Paraburkholderia bryophila: one gene and its partner. The protein of the gene in region 1 interacts with the protein of each later gene in a pairwise test. Links are inferred from orthologs where the notes say so. Each region holds a gene or a part of one and is shown on either strand. Other genes may lie near its edges.

Region 1 (6,305 bases):
ATCGCGAACCGCGGCGCGAGCAGCATGGTGAGCGCGCTGGCGTGCAGCACGACCTCGAATTCGCCATAGCCGAGTTGAATGTGCACGTAGTCCGGCGCGCTGGCTTCGTCGCGATGCGTGCGCACGGTCGCCGATACGGTCTGCGGCGCGCCGAATAACGCGAGCGCCTGGTCGATCAGATGCGGCCCAAGGTCGAACAGCAGGCCGCCGCCGCGCGACGCCTCTTCGCGCCAGCGTTGCCGCACTTCCGGACGAAAGCGGTCGAAATGCGATTCGAATTGCGTGACGCGCCCCAAGGTCCCGGCGGCGAGCAGGTCGCGCACGGTCATGAAATCGCCGTCCCAGCGGCGGTTATGGAACGGCACGAACCGCTTGCCGCGGGCCAGCGCGATGTTGGCGAGCGTATGCGCGTCGGCGGCGGTGAGCGTGACCGGCTTGTCGACCACCACGTGTTTGCCGGCTTCCAGCGTGCGGCGCGCGAGGTCGAAGTGCGTGTCGTTGGGCGTCGCGATCACGACGCAGTCGATTTCCTCGAGCGCGAGCAACGCGTCGAGATCGGCCACCACTTTCGCGTGCGGATAGTCGGCGAGCGCCTGCTCCGGCCGGCCCGTCGCAATCGCCGCGACGCTCGCGCGCCCGCAGTGGTCGATCACCGGCGCATGAAAGGTGGCGCCAGCAAAACCGTAACCCATCAATCCAATCTTCAGCGATGCGGACATGCGTGTCTTCCTGCAAAAACGGCGCGCCGCCTGGCCACCGCGGCGTCGGCGCGCAACGCTGTAATTGTGGCATGTTCGGGCGGCGGCCCGCGGGCGTGGCAGTCACGGATTGTCCGGCGTGCCTGTCAGGCGAAGTCAGCCGGCACTGCGGCACGGAAGGTCGACTAGCGTCGTCGTCCGTCATATTCATCCGTGTTAACATCGCTCCTCTCGCGCGAACCCAAGCGGGCCGGAACACCCGCGCGGCGCGCAGGGCACCCGTACCAGCCGCCGGTGCCACGCAGCATGATCTTGGGCCTCCAGACCGCCGGCCGGCAATGCCGGGCCGCCGCGTCTTCCGCCGCCTTCAACCGCATTACCCATCCACACACGATGTCCGCAGGCCTGAACCCCGCCCAGAATGAAGCGGTCCGTTATCTTGACGGCCCGTGTCTCGTGCTCGCCGGCGCCGGCAGCGGCAAGACGCGCGTGATCACGCAGAAAATTGCGCACCTGATCGAGGCCAAGGGCTTCGAGCCGCGCCACATCGCCGCCGTCACATTCACCAACAAGGCCGCGCTGGAAATGCGCGAGCGCGTGGGCAAGCTGCTCGAAGGCAAAACGCTCACCACGCCCGGCAAGGAAGGCCGCAAAGTGCCCGTCAATCAGTTGACGGTCTGCACCTTCCACTCGCTCGGCGTGCAGATTCTGCGGCAGGAAGCGGAACACGTCGGACTAAAGCCGCAGTTCTCGATCATGGATTCGGACGATTGCTTCGGGATGATCCAGGAGCAGGTGGGGTCCACGGACAAGGGTTTCATCCGCAAGATCCAGTCGATCATCTCGCTGTGGAAAAACGGCATGATCATGCCGGAACAGGCGATGGCGATCGCCGCGAACGAAGACGAGCATCAGGCCGCGATCGTTTACCGCAATTACGTGGCGACGCTGCACGCGTATCAGGCAGTCGATTTCGACGATTTGATCCGCCTGCCCGCCGAGCTCTTCGAGAAAAACGAGCCGGTGCGCGACCGCTGGCAAAACAAGCTGCGCTATCTGCTGATCGACGAGTATCAGGACACCAACGCGTGCCAGTACGAACTGGTGAAGCAGCTGGCCGGCAAGCGCGCGGCTTTCACCGCAGTGGGCGACGACGATCAGGCGATCTACGGCTGGCGCGGCGCGACGCTCGAAAATCTCGGCCAGCTCAGCAAGGATTTTCCGAAGCTGCACCTGATCAAGCTCGAGCAGAACTATCGTTCGACGGTGCGCATTCTGACCGCCGCGAACAACGTGATTGCGAATAACCCGAAGCTGTTCGAAAAGAAACTGTGGTCCGAACACGGCATGGGCGACACGATCACCGTCACGCCGTGCAATGACGAAGAACACGAAGCCGAGTCCGTGGTGTTCCGGCTGTCCGCGCACAAGTTCGAGCGCCGCGCGAATTTCCGCGACTATGCGATTCTGTATCGCGGCAATTTCCAGGCGCGCATCTTTGAACAGGTGCTGCGTCGGGAACGGATTCCGTATGTGCTGTCGGGTGGGCAGTCGTTTTTCGACAAGGCCGAGATCAAGGACATCTGCGCGTATCTGCGCCTGATCGCCAACGCGAACGACGACCCCGCGTTCATCCGCGCGATCACGACGCCGCGTCGCGGCGTCGGCAATACGACGCTCGAAGCGCTCGGTTCGTTCGCGGGTCAGGCGAAGGTGTCGCTGTTCGAGGCGGTGTATATGGGCGGCATCGAAGCGCGCCTGTCGCCGCGCCAGATCGAACCGATGCGCGTGTTCTGCGACTTCATGCAGCGCCTCACCGATCGCGCGGAGAAAGACGCCGCCGGCCCGCTGCTCGATGAACTGATGGACGCGATCCACTACGAGGCCTATCTGTACGACGCGTTCGACGAACGTCAGGCGCAGTCCAAGTGGCAGAACGTGCTGGAGTTCATGGAATGGCTAAAACGCAAGGGCACCAAGGCCGAGCCGGAAGGCGCCGCGAATAGCGAGGCAACCGGCTACGACACCGCCGACGGTCTCGGCGACACCGGCAAGAACCTGCTTGGCCTGATTCAGACGGTCGCGCTGATGTCGATGCTCGAAGGCCGCGAGGAAGATCCCGACGCGGTGCGGTTGTCGACGGTGCATGCGTCGAAAGGGCTGGAGTACCCGCACGTGTTTCTGGTGGGCGTCGAGGAAGGCATCATGCCGCACCGCGGCGGCCCCGACGACGAGCCGATCGACGACGCGCGCATCGAGGAAGAACGCCGCTTGATGTACGTCGCGATTACGCGTGCGCAGCGCAGTCTGCATCTGAACTGGTGCAAGAAGCGCAAGCGCGCGAGAGAGACGGTGGTGTGCGAGCCGTCGCGTTTCATTCCCGAGATGCTGCTCGATGATGCGCCGCCGCCTACGGCGGATGAGGCGCCGATGTCGCCGAAAGACCGGCTGGCGAGTTTGAAGGCGCTGTTGCAGAAGCCTTGAGCGGGCTGGGGTCGTGCCTTGCCTTACCGTATCGTGTCGCGCCGCTGCGTGGTGCGCAAAACCCCGCGAGCGACAGGTGCTTCGGTGGTTTGGCGGCGCGCTCGCGCTAGAGTGACGCGGCTCGTCGACGGTGAAAGTCGGCGGGCATCGCCGTTCACTGGAGACCGCCCGCATGACCTCGCTGCCGCTTGCACCTTATCGTCGCGCGCTTGAAACCTACATCGACGCGAAAGACAACACGCGGGCCGAACGCATCGCCGAGGCCTTCGCTGCCGACGCCGTGCTCACCATGTCGCTTGCGACGTCGAATATCGCGTTTCCGGCGCGCACCGTCGGCGCCGATGCCATCGCCAAAACGCTCGTTACCGATTTCGGCGCCCAATACACGCGGTGCAGGACCTATTACGTCTGCGATGCGCTCGCCGTGCAAGACGGCGTGATCGATGCGTTGCCCTGGCTGGTGGTGATGCGCGAACCGGCGACGGGCGCATTGCGCGTCGGCCACGGCGTGTATCGGTGGACGTTCGACGAAACACCGGTCGTCACGGGCTTTCATATTCATATCGCCCGCATGGACGTCGTGCCCGATGCCGACGGCGCTTTGCTCGACGCGCTGCAAGCGGGGCTGGCGTATCCGTGGCTTACGCCTGCTGCTTTGCATGAGCATCTCGCCGCGCTGGCTCGCGACACACCGGCGTTGGCGTTTGTCGATGCATTCAGCCGGCCGGCGATTGCACCGAGCCACGACGAATAAGCAAAAATCCCTGCCTCACGTTGCCGTGAGACAGGGATTTTTCGTTACGCGGCTAGGGCCGCGAGTAGTCGATGCCCGTCGAGCCGGTTACTTCACCGCGCTGACCATGTAATCGACGGCGGCCTTTACGTCTGCGTCCGAAGCGTTCGATCCGCCCTTCGGCGGCATCGCGCCCTTGCCATGCAGCGCGTAGTTATAGACCGTGTCCATGGAATCTTTCAGGCGCGGCGCCCAGGCGTCCTTGTCGCCGAACTTCGGTGCGTTCAGCACGCCGGCCGCGTGACAGGCCTGGCAGACCTGCGTGTACAAGGCCTTGCCCGCTTGCGAAGCATCTGCGCTTTGGGCACCGGCTGCCGGCGCGGCGGCTTGCGGCACGCTCGCCATGGCGGCCATGGCTGCGGCTGCTTGGGCCGCGCCTGCGTCGGAAGCGCCGCCCGGCGCGGCTGCTGCCGCTGCCGTTGCGCCAGAAGCTGCTGTCGCCGGCGCACCCGCTGCCGGTTGTGCCGGTTCAGGGAAGCTCGCGCCGGAATTGTTCGCCATGTAGACCACGGCGCGCGCAATTTCGAAGTCGCTGTAGTCGTCGGGGCTGGTGCCGCCGCGCGGCGGCATCGCGCCTTTACCGGCGAGCGCCGTGTGCCACAGCGTGTCGAAGCCTTGCGAAATGCGCGGGGCCCAGTCGGCGGCATTGGTGAATTTCGGCGCGCCTGCCGCACCCGACGCGTGACACGCGGAGCAAACGGCCTTGTAGACTTCTTCGCCCGTCTTGTAGACGCGCGGCGCATTGGCGTCGCGAATGTCGACCTGCGCGAACGGCTTGATGCGCGCGGTGACTTCGGCTTCGGAGAGAGAGTCGGTGCCGGCGCCGGTGCGTGTCGAATTATCGACGTACGCGACCAGCAGAACGATGATGACGATCGGAACAGCAAAGCTGGCGATGATCGCGGCAATGAGCTGTCCTGGGGTTTTGATCGGGGCTTCGTGTGGTGCTTCGCTCATGCTTGTCTCGTCTCCGTGGGTATGTGAGCGGTACAGCGTGACGGCAACTTCTTGTTCTATATCAGCCAGGGACGATTATAGACGCAAGCTTTCGACGGCGGCGAGGGGCGCGGCGCGGTGTTCAGCAGGCGTTTACCCGCATCGATGAGGGCGAGCCGAGCGCGTCCGACGGGGCTATCGAGGCCGCCCGGTGGACGCTTGGGCCGAAACCGGGTATTCTCTCGGTCTCGCTTTGGCGTCGCTTCCGCTCTGGTTGCCGCGCTTTTGTGTTGAAGCGCCCGTAGCTCAATGGATAGAGTACTGCCCTCCGAAGGCAGGGGTTGCTGGTTCGATCCCAGCCGGGCGCACCAAAATGGCCAATGGAAAAACATTCGGCACAATGTCTTTCGGCATCTTCATTTCCGTTTGAAAAATAGACGGAAATCCAGGTTCGCCTTCTTCCTCCCAGTTGTTCACCCAGTTCCTGCCGTCGCGACGGAGCGGGACGACTCGTCATTCAGGATATCAGCGGCACATCACGGCGGCCTGAATCACCGCGTGAGCCCTATGGTTCCGATAAGCGCAGTACATGAACCAAAGCCCGATGGGCGCCAGGACGAACGAGGCACAGAACAGAATTCCGACAATGACATTGAGGCCGACCGACGATTTGCCATTCACTGCCTGGGTCCTGTTGAAATAGGCCAGGCCGCGAAAGGTCGTCCGGTTGCGACCACCGGCAACAATAATGTCGTCACCGTAGGCGATTGCGATGACATCGGCAAGCATGAGCGTCACCGACACATCATCGAGCTTGAAATCTACGACATAGGAACCCGAAAGTCCGCCTTCCGTTGTATTCAACGTTCGCGTCGTATGGCGGGTGTTTCTTGCTATTCCTGACACTAATCTCATGGGAATTGCGCTCGCTTGTCATTTCGGAAGCAGGAGGCGAATCTGCGCTCGTATCGCTTCCTCCAATCCACTTTTCCGCGACCTTGACGCCAGGATTCGCCCCGCCAACACGCCCGATCCGTGCGCCTCGCCGACGACGCCCAGTCTCACTCCCATTCAATCGTTGCCGGCGGCTTTCCGGAAATATCGTAGACAACGCGATTAATCCCCCGAACCTCATTAATAATGCGATTCGAAACATGCCCGAGCAACTCATGCGGCAGATGCGCCCAATGCGCGGTCATGAAATCCTGAGTCTGCACCGCGCGTAGCGCCACAACATACTCGTAAGTCCGCCCATCTCCCATTACCCCGACGCTTTTCACCGGCAGAAACACCGCAAACGCCTGGCTGGTCAACTCGTACCAGGACTTGCCGGTTTCCTTGTCGATGGTGGTCCGCAGCGTTTCGATCAGGATCGCATCCGCACGACGCAGCAG
Region 2 (6,299 bases), 2.0 Mb from region 1 along the record:
CGGCCGCTCCTCGATGCGAACGCCGATCATGAATTGCCCGCGCCGGATGCGCGGCGTGTCCAGCAGCACATCGAGAGCTGCGAGGCCTGCCGGCGTGAGAGCGAGAATCTGGGCGCCTTGCGGGGCGCATTGCGGGCGGCGACTTATCATCGCGCGCCGCAGTCGCTGCGAGCGCGGATTCTGGCTGGCTTGCCGGCGATGGAAGGGGCTGTCGCGGCGGCTGAGCCGCTGACTGCGACCGATGGAGCGGACCTCGCGATTGGACAGCCGCTGACTGCAACCGAACGGCCGGGAGCCGCGATCGAAGGGCCGGCCACCGCGGCAGACGATCCACGGGCAACGGGCCCGCAACCGGACAGCGCGATGGACGCCGCCAGGGCGCCATCACGTCCGCGCCGTCGGCGGGGCTGGCTGGATGGCTGGCGTTTGCCGTCCGGTGGCTTCGGCCAGCCGATCGGCATGGGTGGCGCGGGCGGTGGGAGCGGCGCGTCCCGGTTGCTCGCGCCGGGCTGGCTCGCCGCGCTGGCCATCGCGTTGTGCGCTGGCGCAGCGGTGGTGACCCTGAACCTGAGCCGTCCCGCCGACCTCTCGCCATTCGCCGATGAGCTGGTGGAAAGCCATGTGCGCGCGCAGGTTTCCGGCCGCGACATCGACGTGATTTCGACCGACAAGCACACGGTCAAACCGTGGTTCAACGGTCGGCTGGACTATTCGCCGCCGGTCGAAGACCTCGCGGCGAGCGGCTTTCCGCTGGAGGGCGGGCGGCTGGATTACCTCGCGCATCAGCGGGTGGGTGTGCTGGTGTACCACTACCGCAAGCATGTGATCGACGTGTACGTCTTTCCGCAAGCAGGTTCCGGCGGCACGGGCCACAACACGGAAGGCGCAGCGCCCACGGCCCCCGCGACGCTCGAGCGCGAAGGCTACTCGATCGCCCACTGGAGCGCGGCGGGCATGACCTGGTGGGCGATCACGGACGCCGCGCCGGATGCATTGACCGGTCTGGAAGCGGCGCTGAAGGCGCGTCTGCAGTCGGGCAGCGAACGCTCGGAGGGCAGTTGAGTACTAAACCCTTGAAAACACACCCGATTCGGGCCGCGGATTAACGGGATATCTTGCAACCCGGCCCCATTCGGGTTACACTCTTTGGCTTCTCACTTGCCACACCGGTTCGACGCCCGGGTGGCTTAAATCCATAAGTCAGCACAAGGAGTGAATATGCGTCATTACGAAATCGTCTTTATCGTGCACCCGGATCAAAGCGAGCAAGTGCCCGCAATGATCGAGCGTTACAAGTCCACGATCACCTCGCACGGTGGCCAGATCCACCGTATCGAAGACTGGGGCCGTCGCCAACTGGCCTACATGATCGAGAAACTCGCTAAGGCTCACTACGTCTGCATGAACATCGAATGCGACCAAACCACGCTCGACGAGCTGGAACACGCATTCAAGTTCAACGACGCTGTTCTGCGTCACCTGATCGTCAAGCTGAAGAAGGCCGAAACCGGCCCGTCGCCGATGATGAAGGAAGTGCAGCGCGAAGAAGCCAAGAAGTCGGCTGCTACGCAACCGTCTGAAGCGCAGGCTTAAGACACACTATTTAAGCTACCAGAGACTCCAGCGTCGCTTTTGCCCAAGGCTCCATGAATCGGCTGCAACTCACGGCCAGCGTCGTCGAACGCGAACCGGTGCGGTACACCCCCGCCGGCGTTCCGATTGCAGGTTGCACGTTGCACCACCGCACGGAAGTCGTCGAAGCCGGTATTACCCGGCAAGTCGAACTGACCATGCAGGCGGTAGCGGCAGGCGAGGCGAGCGGTAAGCTCGAAAGCTGTCAGATGGGCGTGGAAACGCTCTTCACCGGCTTTCTGGCGAAAAAGCACCGCAACGCAAGAACTCTGGTATTTCACATCACAGCATTGCAGGACATTGGAAAGGACTGAACATGCCCCGCCCGACTGGTAAGAAATTCGACAAGCGTCGTCAGCAACAAAATCCGCTCTTCAAGCGCAAGAAGTTCTGCCGTTTCACGGCCGCTAATGTCGATCACATCGACTACAAGGACCTCGACACGCTGAAGGACTTCATCGGCGAAAACGGCAAGATCACGCCGGCGCGTCTCACGGGTACGAAGTCGCATTATCAACGCCAGCTGGATACGGCAATCAAGCGCGCACGTTTCCTCGCGCTGGTGCCGTACACCGACCAGCACAAGGCCTAACCCGACGACGCGATAAGGAGCATCCGAATGCAAATCATTCTTCTGGAAAAAGTCGTCAATCTGGGTAACCTGGGCGACATCGTGAAGGTCAAGGACGGTTACGCACGTAACTTCCTGATCCCGAAAAAGCAAGCTCGCCGTGCAACGAAGGAAGCTTTGGCTGAATTCGAAGTTCGCCGCGCTGAACTCGAAAAGATCGCCGCTGAAAAGCTGGCGGCTGCTACGGCTCAAGGCGAAAAGCTGGCAGGCTCGACGGTTCAGATCAACCAGAAGGCTGGCGTTGACGGCCGTCTGTTTGGTTCGGTGACGAACGCCGACATCGCTGACGCACTGGTCAAGCAAGGCTTCGCAGTGGAAAAGGCGCAAGTGCGTCTGCCGGAAGGCCCGCTGAAGCTGGTTGGCGAACACGCAGTTCAAGTTTCGCTGCACACCGACGTTCTCGTCGATGTGACGGTGGCTGTGATCGGCGAACACGTCTAAGCATCAAAGTCGTATTGGCCAGGAAGTTGCTGGCAAAAGGCAGGGGCCGGGTGACCGGCCCCTGCCTTTTTTTGTGCCTGGTTTTTAGCTTTTCCCCTCGCCGTCGCTGCCCGATTACCCGATAATTCCTCTCCATGAACGCACCGTCCAAAGATCCCCAAATCGAGTCGCTGAAGGTCCCGCCGCATTCGATCGAGGCCGAGCAATCGGTGCTGGGCGGCCTGCTGCTCGATAACGCGGCGTGGGACCGCATCGCCGACTTCCTGTCGCAGAGCGATTTTTACCGCTACGACCACCGCCTCATCTTCGAACACATCGGCAAGCTGATCGCGGCCACGCGGCCGGCCGACGTGATCACGGTGTACGAGGCGCTCGGCACGTCGGGCAAGGCGGAAGAAGTCGGCGGCCTCGCTTACCTGAATGCCCTCGCACAGAACACGCCGAGCGCGGCCAATATCCGCCGCTACGCGGAAATTGTGCGCGATCGCGCGGTGTTGCGCCGGTTGGTGTCCGTGGCCGACGAAATCTCGGCGGACGCGTTCAATCCGCAAGGTAAGGAAGTTCGCCAGTTGCTGGACGAGGCGGAATCGAAGGTGTTTTCGATTGCCGAAGACGGTGCGCGTGGCACGCAAGGCTTCCTCGAAATCGGGCCGCTGCTGACTCAAGTGGTCGAGCGGATCGACACGCTGTACCACAGCGCCAATCCGAGCGATGTGACCGGCACGCCGACCGGGTTCGTCGATCTGGACCGCATGACTTCGGGCATGCACGGCGGCGAATTGATCATCGTCGCGGGCCGTCCGTCGATGGGTAAAACGGCGTTTTCGATGAACGTCGGCGAATACGTGGCGGTCGAGTACGGCCTGCCGGTCGCGGTGTTTTCGATGGAAATGCCGGGTTCGCAACTGACCATGCGTATGCTCGGCTCCGTCGGCCGGCTGGATCAGCACCGCATGCGTACCGGCCGTCTGACCGACGAGGATTGGCCGAAGCTCACGCACGCCGTGCAGAAAATGAGCGAGGCGCAGATTTTCATCGACGAAACCGGTGGTTTGAACCCGATGGAACTGCGTTCTCGCGCACGCCGGTTGTCGCGGCAGTGCGGCAAGCTCGGGCTGATCATCATCGACTATTTGCAGCTGATGAGCGGTTCGTCGTCGTCCGGTGAAAACCGCGCGACCGAAATTTCGGAAATCTCGCGTTCGCTGAAGAGTCTTGCCAAGGAACTCGACGTGCCGGTGATCGCGTTGTCCCAGCTCAACCGGGGTCTCGAACAGCGCCCGAACAAGCGGCCGATCATGTCCGACTTGCGCGAATCCGGCGCTATCGAGCAGGACGCGGACGTGATCCTGTTCATCTACCGCGACGAAGTTTACAACCCGGACAGTCCGGATAAGGGCACCGCGGAGATCATTATCGGCAAGCAGCGGAATGGTCCGATCGGTCCCGTTCGGCTCACGTTCCATGGTCAATTCACGAAGTTCGATAACTTTGCCGGCGCGCAGAATTTCTACAGCGATTGATCGGGCAGGCCGGTAAGCGGCGTCGGCAACACCCTCGTCAACGCCCGCGGAACCCCCGCTGAAAGCTCACGGGAAATCCGCCGAGAAGGGAAGCGCTAAGCGCAGCGCCTGTTGTAACGGCGCTTTCGAAAGTGTGATCAGGGACTCGGAACGGTACAATGTGGCGGTTTTATGTCAGCCATACCGTGACCAATTTTCGGGATCCCAATGTTCGGTCGATTCATGCCCACCGAGGGCAAGTTCTTTGAAATTTTCAATGCGCACGCAGCGTGCATCGTCTCAGCAAGCCGTGAGCTGGAACTGCTGATCGACAATCTGCAAGACGCCGAGACCCACAAGCAGAACGTGCAGAAAGCCGAAAAGGCTGCCGACAAGCTCACGCACGAAACCATCGACCTGCTGCACAAGACCTTCATCACGCCGCTCGATCGCGATGAAATCCACAAGCTGATCACCACGATGGACGACATCCTCGATCTGATGGAGGACGTCGCCACTGCCATTTCGCTGTACGACGTGCAGGCTGTGACCTCCGAGGCGAGCCAGTTGGCGCACATCTGCACGGCGACTTCCGAGCGCGTGCAATTCGCCGTCGGCCTGCTGTCGGACATGAAGCAGGCGAGCCAGATCCTCAAGGCCTGCGAGGACATCGACCGGCTGGAATCGGAAGCCGACCGCGTGCTGCGCTCGGCCATGTCGAAACTGTTCCGCGAAGAAGACAACGTCAAGACCCTGATCAAGCTGAAAGCAATTTACGAATTGCTCGAGACGATCACGGACAAGTGTGAGGACGTAGCGAACATCATCGAAGGCATCGTGCTGGAAAACGCATAATGCAATCGATACAACTCGCTATCTGGGTCGTTGCCGGCCTGGTGGCCGTCGCGCTGATTTTCGATTTCATGAACGGTTTTCACGACGCGGCGAATTCGATCGCGACCGTCGTGTCGACCGGCGTGCTGAAGCCGCAGCAGGCGGTGGCCTTTGCGGCGGCCTTCAACGTGATCGCGTACTTCGTGTTCCACCTGAAGGTGGCCGCGACCGTCGGCAAAGGCACGATCGACCCGCAGATCGTCGACCATTACGTGATTTTCGGCGCGCTGGTCGGTGCGATCGGCTGGAACATCATCACCTGGCATTACGGCATTCCGTCGAGCTCGTCGCATGCGTTGATCGGCGGACTGGTGGGTGCGGCGCTGGCCAAGTCGGGCTGGGGTTCGCTGAATCTCGACGGTCTGATGAAGACGGTCGCGTTCATCTTTATCTCGCCGCTGCTCGGCTTCGTACTCGGGTCGTTTTTCATGCTGGCGGTTTCGTGGATCTACTTCCGCACGCCGCCCAGCAAGGTCGATCGGCGCTTTCGGCGTTTGCAACTGGTGTCGGCGGGTTTGTATAGCCTCGGCCACGGCGGCAACGACGCGCAGAAAACCATCGGCATTATCTGGATGCTGCTGATCGCGACCGGGTATGCGTCCTCAATCGCGGATGCGCCGCCGCTGTGGGTGATCGGCGGTTGCTATCTGTCGATGGGTGTCGGCACGCTGTTCGGCGGCTGGCGGATCGTCCGCACGATGGGGCAGAAGATCACCAAGCTCAAGCCGGTCGGCGGGTTTTGCGCGGAGTCGGGTGGGGCGATCACGCTGTTTACCGCGTCGTGGCTCGGCATTCCGGTGTCCACCACGCATACGATCACCGGCGCGATCGTCGGTGTCGGCGCAACGCGGAAGCTGAGCGCGGTGCGTTGGGGTGTGGCTGGGAACATCGTCTGGGCGTGGATTCTGACGATTCCGGCCTCCGCTGCGCTCTCCGCGCTCGCCTGGTGGCTCGGCCACCGTTTGTTGTAAGGGCAGCGGGCGTTTCACGCGCGCCGCTCCTTCGGTAATTGACGCTCGAATAACAGCGCGTCGCTCAGATCAGCGGCGCGCTGCCTCCATCCATCGGGACAATCGCGCCCGTCACATAGCTCGCGCGGCGGCTCGCCAGAAACAGCGCGACGTCGGCGATTTCCTCCGGTTTGGCATAGCGACCGAGCGGCACCTTGGCTTGCCCTCGTGCGAGCGCTTCCGCGCTTT

The links.
Region 2: the proteins of GGD40_RS13050 (region 1) and GGD40_RS03960 interact in binary tests that used the Escherichia coli proteins (3 or more experiments, as listed by UniProt). The link is inferred for Paraburkholderia bryophila from one-to-one orthologs.

Annotation. Positions count from the first base shown.
Region 1 is NZ_JACCAS010000001.1:2,948,902-2,955,206, forward strand. What follows is about bases 667-3,636. They hold GGD40_RS13050 (UvrD-helicase domain-containing protein), read left to right. Parts: upstream 667-1,091; coding sequence 1,092-3,182; downstream 3,183-3,636. Other genes in these bases: GGD40_RS13045 (oxidoreductase), read right to left, coding at 667-719; GGD40_RS13055 (hypothetical protein), read left to right, coding at 3,355-3,636. In the rest of the region: more of GGD40_RS13045, read right to left, coding at 1-666; more of GGD40_RS13055, read left to right, coding at 3,637-3,936; GGD40_RS13060 (c-type cytochrome), read right to left, coding at 4,024-4,932; GGD40_RS13070 (hypothetical protein), read right to left, coding at 5,437-5,775; guaA (glutamine-hydrolyzing GMP synthase), read right to left, coding at 5,973-6,305. UniProt on the Escherichia coli protein: Rep helicase is a single-stranded (ss)DNA-dependent ATPase involved in DNA replication; it can initiate unwinding at a nick in the DNA. It binds to ssDNA and acts in a progressive fashion along the DNA in the 3' to 5' direction.
Region 2 is NZ_JACCAS010000001.1:916,313-922,611, reverse strand. The notes cover bases 2,069-5,032. They hold GGD40_RS03960 (replicative DNA helicase), read left to right. Parts: upstream 2,069-2,838; coding sequence 2,839-4,227; downstream 4,228-5,032. Other genes in these bases: GGD40_RS03955 (DUF47 domain-containing protein), read left to right, coding at 4,435-5,032; rplI (50S ribosomal protein L9), read left to right, coding at 2,252-2,704; rpsR (30S ribosomal protein S18), read left to right, coding at 2,069-2,224. In the rest of the region: GGD40_RS03985 (zf-HC2 domain-containing protein), read left to right, coding at 1-1,062; rpsF (30S ribosomal protein S6), read left to right, coding at 1,219-1,593; priB (primosomal replication protein N), read left to right, coding at 1,647-1,946; more of rpsR, read left to right, coding at 1,949-2,068; more of GGD40_RS03955, read left to right, coding at 5,033-5,061; GGD40_RS03950 (inorganic phosphate transporter), read left to right, coding at 5,061-6,071; GGD40_RS03945 (SDR family NAD(P)-dependent oxidoreductase), read right to left, coding at 6,136-6,299. UniProt on the Escherichia coli protein: The main replicative DNA helicase, it participates in initiation and elongation during chromosome replication. Travels ahead of the DNA replisome, separating dsDNA into templates for DNA synthesis.